Regions from separate parts of the Ralstonia insidiosa genome, predicted to be linked through region 2. Evidence: riboswitches for the same ligand, from Rfam matches in the RefSeq annotation. Region 2 holds a riboswitch; the other holds the start of a gene.
What was found. A riboswitch is a leader RNA that binds a small molecule or an ion and turns the genes downstream of it on or off. The one in region 2 is predicted to bind glycine.
Positions count from the first base shown of each region.

Region 1: it holds a riboswitch for glycine, as region 2 does, so the genes downstream of both, F7R11_RS26100 (D-amino acid dehydrogenase) here and gcvT (glycine cleavage system aminomethyltransferase GcvT) in region 2, are expected to answer to the same signal.

Region 1 is NZ_VZPV01000005.1:135,214-142,362, reverse strand. It holds gene F7R11_RS26115 (response regulator transcription factor) at 1-582, opposite strand, end outside; gene F7R11_RS26110 (sensor histidine kinase) at 655-2,280, shown strand; gene F7R11_RS26105 (hypothetical protein) at 2,281-2,646, opposite strand; glycine riboswitch at 2,863-2,957, shown strand; gene F7R11_RS26100 (D-amino acid dehydrogenase) at 3,110-4,363, shown strand; gene F7R11_RS26095 (FdhF/YdeP family oxidoreductase) at 4,420-6,711, opposite strand; gene F7R11_RS26090 (ATP-dependent Clp protease ATP-binding subunit) at 6,811-7,149, opposite strand, start outside.
Region 2 is NZ_VZPV01000001.1:245,023-252,171, forward strand. It holds gene F7R11_RS01215 (ESPR-type extended signal peptide-containing protein) at 1-1,144, shown strand, start outside; glycine riboswitch at 1,377-1,474, shown strand; glycine riboswitch at 1,488-1,614, shown strand; gene gcvT (glycine cleavage system aminomethyltransferase GcvT) at 1,743-2,870, shown strand; gene gcvH (glycine cleavage system protein GcvH) at 2,914-3,294, shown strand; gene gcvP (aminomethyl-transferring glycine dehydrogenase) at 3,380-6,319, shown strand; gene F7R11_RS01235 (alginate lyase family protein) at 6,486-7,149, shown strand, end outside.

The DNA of each region.
Region 1 (7,149 bases), on a different contig from region 2:
CGAAGCCTTGACTACGGCTTCGATGCGCGTGGCCACACCCAGCTTCTGACGCGCGTTGTCGATATGAAAATCGACCGTACGTTTGGACAACCCGAGAATCGTGGCGATCTCGCCAGAGGTCTTGCCGCGCGCCGACCAGGCCAGTACTTCCACTTCGCGCTCACTCAGGTGCACCGGCGGCAGCGCTGCGCGTGGGCGCACACGCTTGGCAAGGCGTGTCTGCACAATGCTGATCAGGATCTCGAAATCGACCGGCTTGGTCACGTAGTCATCCGCGCCCAGGCGACGACCACGCAGCTCCGATTCGCGCTGCGCCATTGCGGTCAGAAACACGAACGGAATCTCGGCATAGCGCGGCGCAAGGGTCCCGACTTGCTCCAGCAGCTCGAACCCGGTCATGCCGGGCATGCTCACATCGCACAGCACCAGATCGGGCTCCTCGCGCAGCAGCGCTGCCAGCCCCGACTCCCCGTCATGCGCAACGGTGACAGCGTAGCCGTGTTCGACCAGCTCTTCGCTGATCAGCTCCGCGGTCTCGACGTCGTCCTCGATACAGAGGATTTTCGGAGCCGTTGCGTTCATGATGCGCTCATGTGAAGGTATGGTTACCGATGCTTCGCTGCAGCCCCAAGGACCCAGCGCATGACAATTCCGATGCACTCTCCGGAGCCGGCCCACAGTGCGCCCGCCTCTGGTATCTCCCCCAGGCGACGCCTGCTCGGCCTCGACTCTCCGTCAATCCTGCGCCCCATCCGGGTGCGGTTGTCGCTGGTGTTCGTGACCTTTCTTCTGCTGGTGATTGGCGTGGGTGCCTTCAGTATCAACCAGTTGGCCAGCTTCCACAGCGTGTCGGCACAGATCAGCGAACGCTGGCTGAAGAACAGCCGCATTCTAGGGGATCTGAACAACTACATCTCCGACTATCGTGCCGCCGAGGGTGATTTCCTGATCGCCTCGTCCCGTGCTGATCTGCGCGCGGCGGATCAGCAGGTCGCCACATTGGATGACCTCATTGCCGCGTCGCAGGCACGCTACGACAAGATCGAGCACGACGCCGCCGAGCGCGAACTCTATAGTCAGTTTGTTGTGCAGTGGAACATGTATCGGGAGCTGGCGAGGCGGCTGATGATTTCTGCCAAAACTGGCGAAGTAAAAGGCGCGACGCAGCTTTACCACACGGAGTCCAAACGGGCTTTCGACCTGGCCAATGACACGCTGGGCGTCATGACCGAGCGCAGCGTGGCCGGCGGCGCCGCTGAAACCGAGCGCGAAGCACAGGCCTATCACGATGCGCGGCAACTCATCATCGGTGCCATCGTCGTGGCGGCGTGCCTGGTCGTGATTGCGGTGGCTTACCTCGCCTATGCCGTCTCGCGCCCGATCGCCGTTCTGGTCGATCGAATGCACCACATCGTCAACAACGACACGCACGTCGACATTCCTGGCCTTGAGCGTCGCGATGAAATCGGCGATATCGCGCGGGCCGTGGCACGTTTTCGCGACAACACGATCGAACTCGGCCGCAGCAAAGATGCACTGGTTGCACAGGCAGCAGTTCTGCAGGACCTGCTGGACAAGGAGCGCCGCCTGGCCGAACTGCAGCGCAACTTCGTGTCCATGGCGTCTCATGAATTCCGTACGCCGCTCGGCGTGATTGATGGCCATGCACAGCGGCTCATGCGCATGCGAGAAGCGCCCGCGCCAGAAGTGATCGACGAGCGCTGCGGCAAGATCCGCGCTGCAGTACAGCGCATGACGCATCTGATGGATCATCTGCTCGATTCTTCGCAATGGCTCGACACCACAACGCCAGCGGCGATGCGGCGTACGAAATTTCCGCTGCCGGCATTGCTGCACGAGGTGTGCGAGATGCATCGGGACAGCACACCCGGCACACGCATCGAAGAACACATCGAAGCCGATGGACCCGACATCATCTTTGGTGATGCCAAACTGCTCTTTCAGGCGTTCAGTAACCTGATCGGGAATGCCGTCAAATACTCACCACCTGGCACGCCGGTCGGTGTGTATGTGCAAGGCGACGCCGAAAGCGTATCGGTGGTGGTGGAAGACCGCGGCCTGGGCATTCCGGAGCGCGACATCGAGCGGCTGTTCGAGCGCTATGTTCGCGGAGGCAACGTGGCCGGTACAGTGGGGGCCGGCGTCGGACTGTACCTGGTCAAGCTCGTGGTGGAACTGCACCAGGGCACGATTACCGTCAGCAGCGCTGAAGGCAAGGGTTCCAGGTTTATCGTGCGCCTGCCGCGCCTGGAAGGCTGATCAGGCGCGCCGCGAAGCCTTGAGCGCCAACGCCCAGGCCACCGTGCCGATCACGGCCCCGAGCAGGAACGGATACGAGCACAGATTCCCCGAGCCCCACTCGAGGAACGACCACGCCAAGCCCACCGCTGCGAGCATCAGGCTCCATTGCGCAGGTTTGCCCATCAGGTGGCGGACCACGCCGCTGTAAAGCAGCAGGCACGCCAGCAGAGAGATCAGTGCGGTCAGCAACGACATCGAACCCGTCGCCACCGTCTCCCAATAGGCCGACGCGTATGTGGCGGTAAAGCCGGCCTGCAGCAGCGTTGCAATGGCAAGCGGTGCGCGCGTCGAATCGGTGGTCTGCTGTGCTGGTGTCGATTCCATCATCCCCTCGGCTGTCTTGGTGTTCTTGCGGGCGTTTCCACGTCGACCTTCGGGCGAAAATGCGACGCCCAGATCGCTTGGGTGCGCAGCATAGCATTCAGCTAGCGCACAGCCTCCGCAATCGCCCGGCTTGCCGAACGTCACAACCCGTGACACACTCCAGCCGCTGCCTTTACCGGCAGCACGCAGGCGCGGCGGGCGCAACACGCACCGCTGCAACACGCCGCAGGAGAGACCGGGTTGCAACGATGCCCGGCGCCGATGGAGCAACCACCCCGGAAACTCTCAGGCAAAAGGACTGTGGCGTCGACTGCGAATCTGGAGAGAGGCATGCACGCGCATGCCCACCGAAGGGGAAGGCACTCACGCTGCACGCTGCGGGTGCCCAAGCTCTCAGGTCCCAAGACAGATGGGGTGAGCCGACCGGATCGTCCGGTCAACCCACCACTCCATAGGGACCGCCATGACGCATATCGTCATCGTTGGCGCCGGCATTTCCGGCGTCACCACCGCTTACACGCTCTCCCAACTCGGCTATCAGGTCACGGTGCTCGACCGGCATCTGTATCCGGCCATGGAAACCTCGTTCGCCAACGGCGGGCAGCTTTCCGCCAGCAACGCCGAGGTCTGGAACAGCACCGGCACGCTGCTCAAGGGCATCAAATGGATGCTGCGCAACGATGCGCCGCTGCTGCTCAACCCCAAGCCGTCGTGGCACAAGTACTCATGGATTGGCGAGTTCGTGGCGGGCATCGCCCACTACCGCCGCAACACCATCGAGACCACGCGCATGGCCATCGAGGCGCGCAAGCATTTGTTTGCGATGGCCGAGCGCGAGCAGATCGATTTCGACCTGCAACGGCGCGGCATCCTGCACGTCTACCACGACAAGGCCAGCTTTACCGCGGCAGGCAAAGCCAACGCGCTGCTCGTTGCCGGCGGGCTAGAGCGCCACGCCGTGAGCCCGGAAGACATTGCTGCCATCGAGCCCACGCTGCGCGGCAACTACTACGGCGGCTACTTCACCGAATCGGACGCCACGGGCGACATCCACAAGTTCACACGCGGTCTTGCGCAAGCCTGCGAGAAACGCGGCGTGCGCTTCATGCAAGGCGTGGATGTGCGCGACGTGGAAACCACCGAGCGCGGCGTGCGACTGCTGCTGCAGACCACACTGGATGATCGCCTCTCCACAAGCGCGGCCAATGTCGTGCAGGAGATCACCGCCGATGCGCTGGTCGTCTGCGCGGGCGTCGGCAGCCGGCATGTCGCGCAGATGGTGGGCGACCGTATCAACGTGTACCCGGTCAAGGGCTACTCGATCACCGTGCATCTGGACGATGAGGCGAGCATGCAAGGCGCGCCGTGGGTCAGCCTGCTGGATGAGAGCGCGAAGATCGTCACCAGCCGCCTGGGCGCGGGACGCTTCCGCGTGGCCGGCACGGCAGAGTTCAACGGCTACAACCGCGACATCCGCGCAGACCGCATCGAACCCCTGGTGGCCTGGACGCGCCGCAACTTTGCGATCGGCACCTCGCGCGTGGTGCCGTGGGCTGGCTTGCGTCCGATGATGCCGGACATGATGCCGCGCGTTGGTCGCGGGCGGCATGCGCGCGTGTTCTACAACACGGGCCATGGGCACCTTGGCTGGACGCTCTCTGGCGCCACGGCCGCGATGATCGGCGACGTGATCGCGCGCGATTGCCCGTTGCACTGATCACCAATCCCACAGCGGATCGGGCCAGGACAACCCAGGCCCGATCCGTTTGGGTGTTACTCGGGTGCGGATACGGGCGCCTCAGAGCGCAGGACTCGAACCGGCACGGACTTGTAAGACGGCGTGCCGCTTTCCTTGTCGATATAGTCCAGGGGCACCAGCACGTTCGCCTCAGGGTAGTACGCCCCCACGGAGCCACGCGCAATGCTGTAGGCGATGGCTGTGATCTTCTCCAGGCGTAGCTTCCGGCCGGACACGATGGTCTCGATGTCGACCAGGTCGCCATGTTCGAGCCCGCGTGCGGCAAGATCAGCCTCGTTCATGAACAGCACATCGCGTCGGCCGAACACGCCGCGGTAGCGGTCATCGAGCGCGTAGATGGTGGTGTTGTACTGGTCATGGCTGCGCAACGTGATGAGGCGCAATACCTCTTCGCCACCGAGGACACCAGCGTCTTCCCGTACGCCACCGTACACGGAGAACATCGCCTTGCCGGTGGGCGTCGGCCACTGGCGCTCGGTAGGTGGCAACGGCAGGCGGAAGCCGCCGGGCGTGCGGATGCGCTCGTTGAAGTTCTCGAAACCCGGAATGGTCTTCTCGATCAGGTCGCGAACCTTGTCGTAGTCGGCAACCAGCTCCATCCACGGCACCTTGCTGTGCGGCAACGTCGCCTTGGCCATGCCGGCAACAATGGCCGGCTCGGAGCGCAGGTGCTCCGACGCCGGCGTCAGCTTGCCCGCCGATGCGTGGACCATCGACATCGAATCCTCAACCGTGATGGACTGCGGGCCACCCGCCTGGACATCAAGCTCGGTCCGGCCCAGGCAAGGGAACACGTAGGTTTCCTTGGCCACCAGCAGGTGCGAGCGGTTGAGCTTGGTGCCAATGTGCACGCTCAGGTCCAGCTTGCCCATGGCTGGGAAGCTCTGCTCCGGATCGGGCAGCGCCACTGCAAAATTGCCGCCCAGGCAGATCAGCGCTTTCGCCTTGCCGTCGATCATGGCCTGCATGCCGTTGACGGCATCGTGCCCGTGCGCTGCAGGCGGCTTGAAGCCAAACACGCTTTCGATACGCTGGAGAAAATCGGCGGACGGCTTTTCCGTAATGCCCACCGTCCGGTTGCCCTGTACGTTGGAGTGGCCCCGCAGCGGACAAATGCCGGCACCGGGCTTGCCAAAATTGCCACGCATCAGCAACAGGTTGGCGATCAGGCGCACGTTGGCCGTCCCCTTGTTGTGCTGCGTCACGCCCATGCCATACGTGATGATGGTGGCGTTCGACTTGGCATAGGCCTCAGCAACCTGCTCCAGCTCGGCGCGCGTCAGCCCGCTGGCCTTTTCGATGTCGGGCCACGTTGCCGCTTCCAGTTCGGCTGCGAATGCATCAAAGCCCTGGGTGTGCTCTGCGATGAAGTCGCGGTCCAGCACATCGCCTTGCGCCGCCTCCATCGCCAGGAGGGCCTTCATGATGCCGATCAGTGCTGCAGCATCGCCACCGCCATCGACCTGGTAGTACGTCGATGCAATACGGGTCGAACCGTAGGTGGCCATCTCCAGGAAGTTCTGTGGGTCGGCAAAGCGCTCCAGCGCGCGCTCGCGCAGCGGGTTGAATACGATGATGGGCACGTTGCGCCGCGACGCTTCGTGTAGCGTACCCATCATGCGCGGATGGTTGGTGCCCGGGTTGTGGCCGATCGAGATGATCAGCTCGCAGTGTTCGAAATCCTCCAGCGACACGGTGCCCTTGCCGATGCCGATCGACTGCGGCAAGCCAACGCTGGTGGGCTCGTGGCACATGTTCGAACAGTCCGGGAAGTTGTTCGTGCCGTACTCCCGCGCGAAGAGCTGATAGAGGTAGGCCGCCTCGTTCGATGCCCGCCCGGAGGTGTAGAACTCGACCGCATCAGGCGGGAGCCCGCGCAGGATCTCGCCGATGCGGTTGAAGGCGTCTTCCCACTCGACGGCACGGAAGGTGTCTTTCTCGCGGTCGTACACCAGCGGATGCGTCAACCGGCCCTTGTCTTCCAGTTCGTAGTCGGACCATGTGAGCAGTTCCGATACGGTGGTCGTGGCAAAGAACTCGGGCGGCACGCGCTTGTTCGTCGCCTCCCAGGTCACGGCCTTGGCACCGTTCTCGCAGAACTGGAAGGTGGAGCGGTGTTCCTTGTCGGGCCAGGCACACCCCGGGCAATCGAAGCCCGTGGGCTGGTTGGTCCGCATCAGCGTGATCGGCGCCTGGAACTTGTCCATCTGGTCATGAACGGCCTGCGCCGTTGCCCGCAGCGCGCCCCAGCCGCCGGCAGGGCCGTCATAAGGCCGGATGCCGGGAACTTCGCGTCGATTTGCCATGTGAATCTCCATCGCCCCCAGCCAGGGTTGGGGGCTTGCGTTGGTAAAGCCGCTGCGCGGCCGTGGGTTGAAATGAAAGGGTTCGACAAACCTGATACGTCAGGCCTCAGATTCGGCGGTGCCTTTGGAGCCTTTGCTGCGCTTCTTTTCAGTGGTGCTCTTCTCTTGCGAGAGAGGGGCCTTCCCTTCCGTTGCGGGCGGCGCGAGCTTGTTGAAGGTCACCGTACCGCTGTCCTTGTCGAAATCCAGCTCCACGGTGTCGCCCGATTTGAGCGTGTCGCCCAGAATCTCCTTGGCAAGCCGCGTTTCGATCATCTGCCGCACCTGACGCTTCAGCTCACGCGCACCGAACTCGGGTTGATAGCCCTCCTCCACCAGGTGCTCGACAAGCGCCTCACCCATCTTGAGGGTAATGTCCTGTGCCGCCGCGGTACGCCT
Region 2 (7,149 bases):
CAAGAGCACGGCTGAGCAGGCTGCAAAGGCTGCCGCCAACTCTGTTCAGTACGACGCTGCGGGCAACACCATCACCCTCACGAACCCGGTGACTGGCACGGGCCCCGTGCAGATCAAGAACGTGGCAGCCGGTACGGACGACACTGACGCCGTCAACGTCAAGCAGCTCAAGGACGCAGGTCTGGTGGGCAGTGATGGCACGCTGGCCAACGTTGTGACATACGACAGCGATAAGAAGGACAGCGTTACTCTGGGTGGCCTGAAGGACGATGGTACGGGCGCCATGGTTCCGGCAACGGCACCGGTCAAGCTGTCGAACATCGCCAATGGCGTGAATGCCAATGACGCCGTCAACTTCAGCCAGCTCAATGGCGTAGGTAGCGCGTTGGGCGGCGGTGCTGGGTTCAACAACGGTGTGTGGACCGGCCCGACCTACACCTTCCGGAATGGCGACCAGTCGACCACTGTGGGCGATGCACTCTCGAAGTTGGATAACCGCGTTTTCACCCTGGAAGGCAGCAGCGTCGGCGGCGGTAGCGCTGCCAACGACAAGTTCTCCGGTAGCGGTGCAAACAACGGTAATCCCGGCCAGAAGGAGGAGGCCGTAGCATCGGGGGCCTACGCTACGGCATCGGGTGCCAACGCGGTTGCCAAGGGCCAAAACTCCACGGCGACGGGCGCCAATGCCCGGGCAACCGCAGACAACAGTGTCGCCTTGGGTGCCGGCTCGATCGCGGATACGGCCAACACGGTGTCCGTCGGCTCCGTTGGCAACGAACGCGCCATTACCAACGTTGCGGAAGGTACGAACCCCACCGATGCGGTCAACAAGGCACAAATGGATCGTCAAATTGCAGGCGTGCAAAACAGCGTCGGCAACCTGCAGAACCAAGTCAGCCAGATCGACAGCAAGGTCAACCGCGTAGGTGCCATGAACGCGGCCATGTCCACGATGATGGCGAGCGCGGCCGGTCTGCAGACCGACAACCGCATGGCCATCGGCACGGGTCTGTATCGCGGTGAAACCGCACTGGCGATCGGCTACCAGCGCAAGGTCGGCTCGCGCGCCACGGTGACGATCGGCGGTTCTACCGCTGGCGGCAAGGAGTACAACGTGGGCGTGGGCGCTGGTTTCGGCTGGTAACCCACCGTCGTTGATGGTGTGAAGTAAAACGGGCGCGCGGGTCTCCACTGCACGCCCGTTTCTTTTTATGGGCGCAATCGTTTGTGCCCCTCGCTTTTTCCGATGGCGTTACACGGCTCACGTGCCTTGACACGTCCCACGAAGTGCGGCCAGTTTTTTGGGCAGCATTGCTGCCAAAAAGCGCCGCCGACTCGCCCTGATTGACAATCCCAGCCCCCTTCCGTAAATTCCGCCCATCCATCCGGGAGAGCGTGCCCGCCGCACACGGCCAGGCACCGCCGAAGGGGTAGCACCCGAAAACTCTCAGGCATCCAGGACCGGGTGGATCGGCCAGACATGCGTCTGACCGCACTCTGGAGAGCTGGCGCTGCACGACCACTGCAGGCGCCCACCGAAGGGGCTCACGAACGGCGCGCACCGCTATGCGCTCTGCTCGCAATCTCTCAGGTACCAAGGACAGAGGGGCCATCCGCGCAGCTTGCATCTTCATGGCGTCACCATGAGGCATCAGGCTGTGCGGGTGGCCTTTTTTGCTTTTTGGTCCCCGATCCATGCGCCGCGCCCAGGCCACCGGCGGCGCACTCAGCCGAGAGATTCCATGACGCTCCAACACACGCCGCTCAATGCCATCCACCGCTCGCTGGGCGCCCGCATGGTCGACTTTGGCGGCTGGGACATGCCCGTCAACTACGGCTCCCAGATCGAAGAACACCACGCCGTGCGCCAAGACGCAGGCATCTTCGACGTCTCGCACATGTGCGTGGTCGACCTCACCGGCGCGCGCGTGCGCGATTTCCTGCGTGGGCTGCTGGCCAACAACGTCGACAAGCTGCAAACCCCGGGCAAGGCGCTTTACAGCTGCATGCTCAACCCCAAGGGCGGCGTGATCGACGACCTGATCGTCTACTTCTTCCGCGAAGACTGGTTCCGCCTGGTGGTCAACGCCGGCACTGCGCCGACTGACCTGGAGTGGATCGTCGCGCAGAACGAAGCCGCCGGCACGGGCGTAACCATCACGCCGCGCCGCTCCGACAACAACGCCGGCGCCGAGCCGCTGGGCATCCTCGCCGTGCAGGGCCCGAACGCCCGCGCCAAAACGTACGCCGCGCTGCCGGGCACGCAGGCCGTGGGCGAGGCGCTCAAGCCGTTCAACGCAGGCTTCGTCACCGTGGATGGCGTGGGCGAGATCATGGTCGCCCGTACTGGCTACACCGGGGAAGACGGCTTCGAACTGGTGGTGCCCGCCTCGCAAATCGCCGGCGTGTGGGAACGCCTGCTGCAAGCCGGCGTCCGCCCGGCCGGTCTGGGTGCACGCGACACGCTGCGCCTGGAGGCCGGCATGAACCTCTACGGCCAGGACATGGACGAGCACGTCTCGCCGCTCGACGCGGGTCTGGCCTGGACGGTCGATCTGCAAAGCGAACGCGACTTCACCGGCAAGGCGGCACTGCAAGCCGGTGGCCAGCGCGAGCAGTTCGTCGGCCTGATCCTGCGCGACAAGGGCGGCGTGCTGCGCGCCCACCAAAAGGTCATCACCCCCGCCGGTGACGGCGAGATCACCAGCGGCACGTTCAGCCCGAGCCTGTCGCTCTCCATCGCGCTGGCGCGCTTGCCCAAGGATGTGGCCATCGGCACCGACGTGCAGGTCGAGATCCGCGACCGCAAGTTGACCGCGACTGTGGTTAAACTGCCGTTCGTGCGCAATGGCAAGGCGCTGGTCAGCTGAACCCCCGAATTCCACTCATTCCAAATCTTCCGGAGAACCTTTCATGAGCAACATCCCCGCCGATCTGAAGTACACCGAACACGACGAGTGGATCCGCGTTGAAGCCGACGGCACGCTGACCATCGGCATCACCGATTTCGCACAAGACGCGCTGGGCGACATCGTGTTCCTCGAATTGCCGGACGCTGGGCGCACCGTCGCCAAGGACGAAGCGATTGCCGTGGTGGAATCGGTCAAGGCTGCCTCCGACATCTACGCCCCGGTGTCGGGCGAGATCGTCGCCAAGAATGAGGATGCTGCTGGCGCACCGGAGTCGGTCAACGCCGACGCCTACGCCGCGTGGCTGTTCAAGATCAAGCCGACCAACGCCGACGACGTGAACGCCCTGCTGTCGGCCGAGCAGTACACCACCAAGATCGGCTAAGCCGGTCCTTCAAGCCGATGTGCGCGCCCTGACCTGCGCCGCGCATCGGCTTTTTGCTGCATTGCCTGAATTTCGAGCCCTTGCCATGAACGCTCCGCACCCCGCTTCCTCGGCGCTGTCCGCCGAACGCCCCACCCTGGCTGACCTGGAGGCGCGCGATGCCTTCTCGCACCGCCACATCGGCCCGTCTGCCGACGAGCAGGCCCAGATGCTCGACACGCTCGGCTACGCCAGCCGCGCCGCGCTGATCGACGCCGTGATCCCCGCCGCTATCCGCCGCCAAGACGTAATGCCGCTGGGCGAATTCACGCAGCCGCTGACGGAAGAAGCCGCGCTGGCCAAGCTGCGCGGCATCGCCGGGCAGAACCGCGTGGTCAAGAGCCTGATTGGCCAGGGCTATTACGGCACGCACACGCCGGGCGTGATCCTGCGCAACATCCTGGAGAACCCCGCTTGGTACACGGCCTATACGCCGTACCAACCGGAAATCTCGCAGGGCCGCTTGGAAGCGATGCTGAACTTCCAGCAGATGGTGATCGACCTGACGGCGATGGACATCGCCAACGCGTCGATGCTGGACGAAGCTACTGCTGCGGCTGAGGCAATGACGCTGCTGCAGCGCATTGGCAAGTCGAAGTCGACCGTGTTCTTCGTGGCCGACGACGTGCTGCCGCAAACGCTGGAAGTCGTGCGCACGCGCGCCGAACCGATCGGCGTGCAAGTGGTGACCGGCCCCGCTGCGGATGCTGCCAAGCACGACGCCTTTGGCGTGCTGCTGCAATACCCGGGCGCCAACGGTGCACTGCTGGGCGATCTGGCAACTTACCAAGCGCTGACCGACGCCGTGCACGCGGCCGGTGGTCTGGTGGTTGCCGCAGCTGACCTGCTGGCGCTCACGCTGCTGGCCGCGCCGGGCGAATGGGGTGCCGATGTGGTGATCGGCAACACGCAGCGCTTTGGCGTGCCGTTCGGTTTCGGCGGCCCGCACGCCGGCTACATGGCCGTGCGCGATGCGTTCAAGCGTTCGATGCCCGGCCGCCTCGTCGGCGTGACGATCGATGCGCAAGGCAACTCGGCGTACCGCCTCGCGCTGCAGACGCGCGAGCAGCATATCCGCCGTGAAAAGGCCACCTCGAACATCTGTACCGCGCAGGTGCTGCTGGGCGTGATGGCGTCGATGTACGCCGTCTACCACGGCCCGCAAGGTCTGAAGCGTATCGCCCAGCGCGTGCACCGCCTGACCGCCACGCTGGCCGCCGGCCTGCGCGCCGTCGGCTACACGCTGGAATCGGACGCCTTCTTCGACACGCTGACCGTCGCCACCGGCCCGCGCACCGCCAACCTGCACATCGCTGCGCAGGCGCACGGTATCAACCTGCGCCAGATCGATGACGCCCGCCTGGGCATCTCGCTGGATGAGACCGTCACGCGTGCTGATGTGGTCGCGCTGTGGGACATCTTCGCGCACGCCGCCCACGCTGCCGCGCCGGACTTCGACAAGACCGAAGCGGCCGTCGCCGATGCGTACCCGACGTCGCTCGTCCGCCAGAGCACCTACCTGACGCACCCGGTGTTCAACGCGCACCACTCCGAGCACGAAATGCTGCGCTACCTGCGCAGCCTGGCCGACAAGGACCTGGCGCTCGACCGCACCATGATCCCGCTGGGCTCGTGCACGATGAAGCTCAACGCCACCGCCGAAATGCTGCCGGTGACGTGGCCCGAGTTCTCGAACATCCACCCGTTCGCACCGGCTGATCAGACCGTGGGCTACCGCGAAATGATCGACCAGCTCGAGCAGATGCTGTGCGCTGCCACCGGTTACGCCGCCGTGAGCCTGCAGCCGAACGCCGGCTCGCAGGGCGAATACGCTGGCCTGCTGATCATCCACGCGTACCACGCCAGCCGCGGCGAAGGTCATCGCAACGTGTGTCTGATTCCGTCGTCCGCGCACGGCACGAACCCGGCATCGGCGCAGATGGCCGGCATGCAGGTTGTCGTGGTTGCTTGCGATGAGCGCGGCAACGTCGATCTGGCGGATTTGGAAAAGAAGGCCGCCGAGCACAGCAAGAACCTCGCGGCGATCATGATCACCTACCCGTCCACGCACGGCGTGTTCGAGGAAGGCGTGAAGCGCGTCTGCGAGATCGTGCACAGCCACGGCGGTCAGGTGTATGTCGATGGCGCCAACATGAACGCCATGGTCGGCACGGCAGCGCCGGGCCACTTCGGCGGCGATGTCTCGCACCTGAACCTGCACAAGACGTTCTGCATTCCGCACGGCGGTGGCGGCCCGGGCGTCGGTCCGGTGGCTGTGGGTGCGCACCTCGCACCGTTCCTGCCGGGTCGCGCAGCGTCGGGTGAAGACGCCAGCCAGAACATCGGCAACGTGTCGGCTGCGGCATTCGGTTCGGCGTCGATCCTGCCGATCTCGTGGATGTACATCGCCATGATGGGCGCGGCGGGCCTGACGGCTGCGACCGAGACGGCCATCCTGTCGGCCAACTACGTGGCCAAGCGTCTCGCCCCGTACTACCCGGTGCTGTACACGGGCGCGCACGATCTGGTGGCGCACGAGTGCATTCTCGACATCCGTCCGCTGCAGAAGGAATCGGGCATCAGCAACGAAGACATCGCCAAGCGCCTGATGGACTTCGGCTTCCACGCACCGACGATGAGCTTCCCGGTGCCCGGCACGCTGATGATCGAGCCGACCGAGAGCGAGCCGAAGGTGGAACTCGACCGCTTCATCGACGCGATGATCGCCATCCGTGGCGAAGTCGACAAGGTGATCTCGGGCGAATTCGACCGCGAAGACAATCCGCTCAAGCACGCGCCGCACACCGCTGCCGTGGTGATGGCAGATAACTGGCAACACAAGTACACGCGCGAGCAGGCGGCCTACCCGGTGGCCTCGCTGCGCAAGCAGAAGTACTGGCCGCCGGTTGGCCGCGCCGACAACGTCTACGGCGACCGCAACCTGTTCTGCGCCTGCGTGCCGATGAGCGAGTACGCGCAAGACTGAAGACGGGCCTGAGGTGACGCGGCGGTGGTGGAGCGCAATCCCCCACCGCCGCGTCACATGTAACCGGGCGCAATCGCTGTAACCCGCTTTCACAATCGACGCTTTCAGGCGCCTCGCCAAGTAAGGTGACGACAGTTCACCTGATCGACGAGACCCTTCCATGCCGATGCTCCACCGCGCCCCGCTCCTTCGCCTGCTTGCCTGTGCTGCCGCTGTTGCGGCGTGCAGTGCGTGCTCGCCGACACAGGCGGGAGCAGCGGCATCTGTGTATGCCGGTGCACATGGTCCGGCAGGTCCGGCGCGCGACTGGTGCAGTGTTTCGCCTGCGCAGTCCGGCGACCCGGCTGCCGCCAAGCTGATTGCTCGCGCGACGCAGCACCTTGGGCAGACCCCGCATCCGCTGCCGCGCCTGCATACCGAAGGCACGCTGCCGCACCAGGGCATCTACGACGAATCCGTTGCAGCCGCGCGGGACTTTCCCGTCATGCGCGACGCCGCGCTGGCCTGGCGACTCACCAGCGACAAGCGCTTCGCCGAGCAGGTCGATACCTTCCTGCACGCGTGGGTCGGCACGTACGTACCGAGCTTCAACCCGATCGACGAGACGAAGTTCGATGCACTGATCCAGGCCTATACGCTCGCACGTGACGGCCTGACACCGGGCACGCGGGAAGAGACGCAACGCTTCCTGCGCACGCTGGCCGAGGGCTACATCGGGCGCACCGAGGCCGCCCGCCAGCCGCTGTCCCACACGTGGATCAACAACTGGCAGAGCCACCGCATCAAGCTGATGGCGATGTCGGCCGCCGCGCTGGGCGACCGCGCGCTGA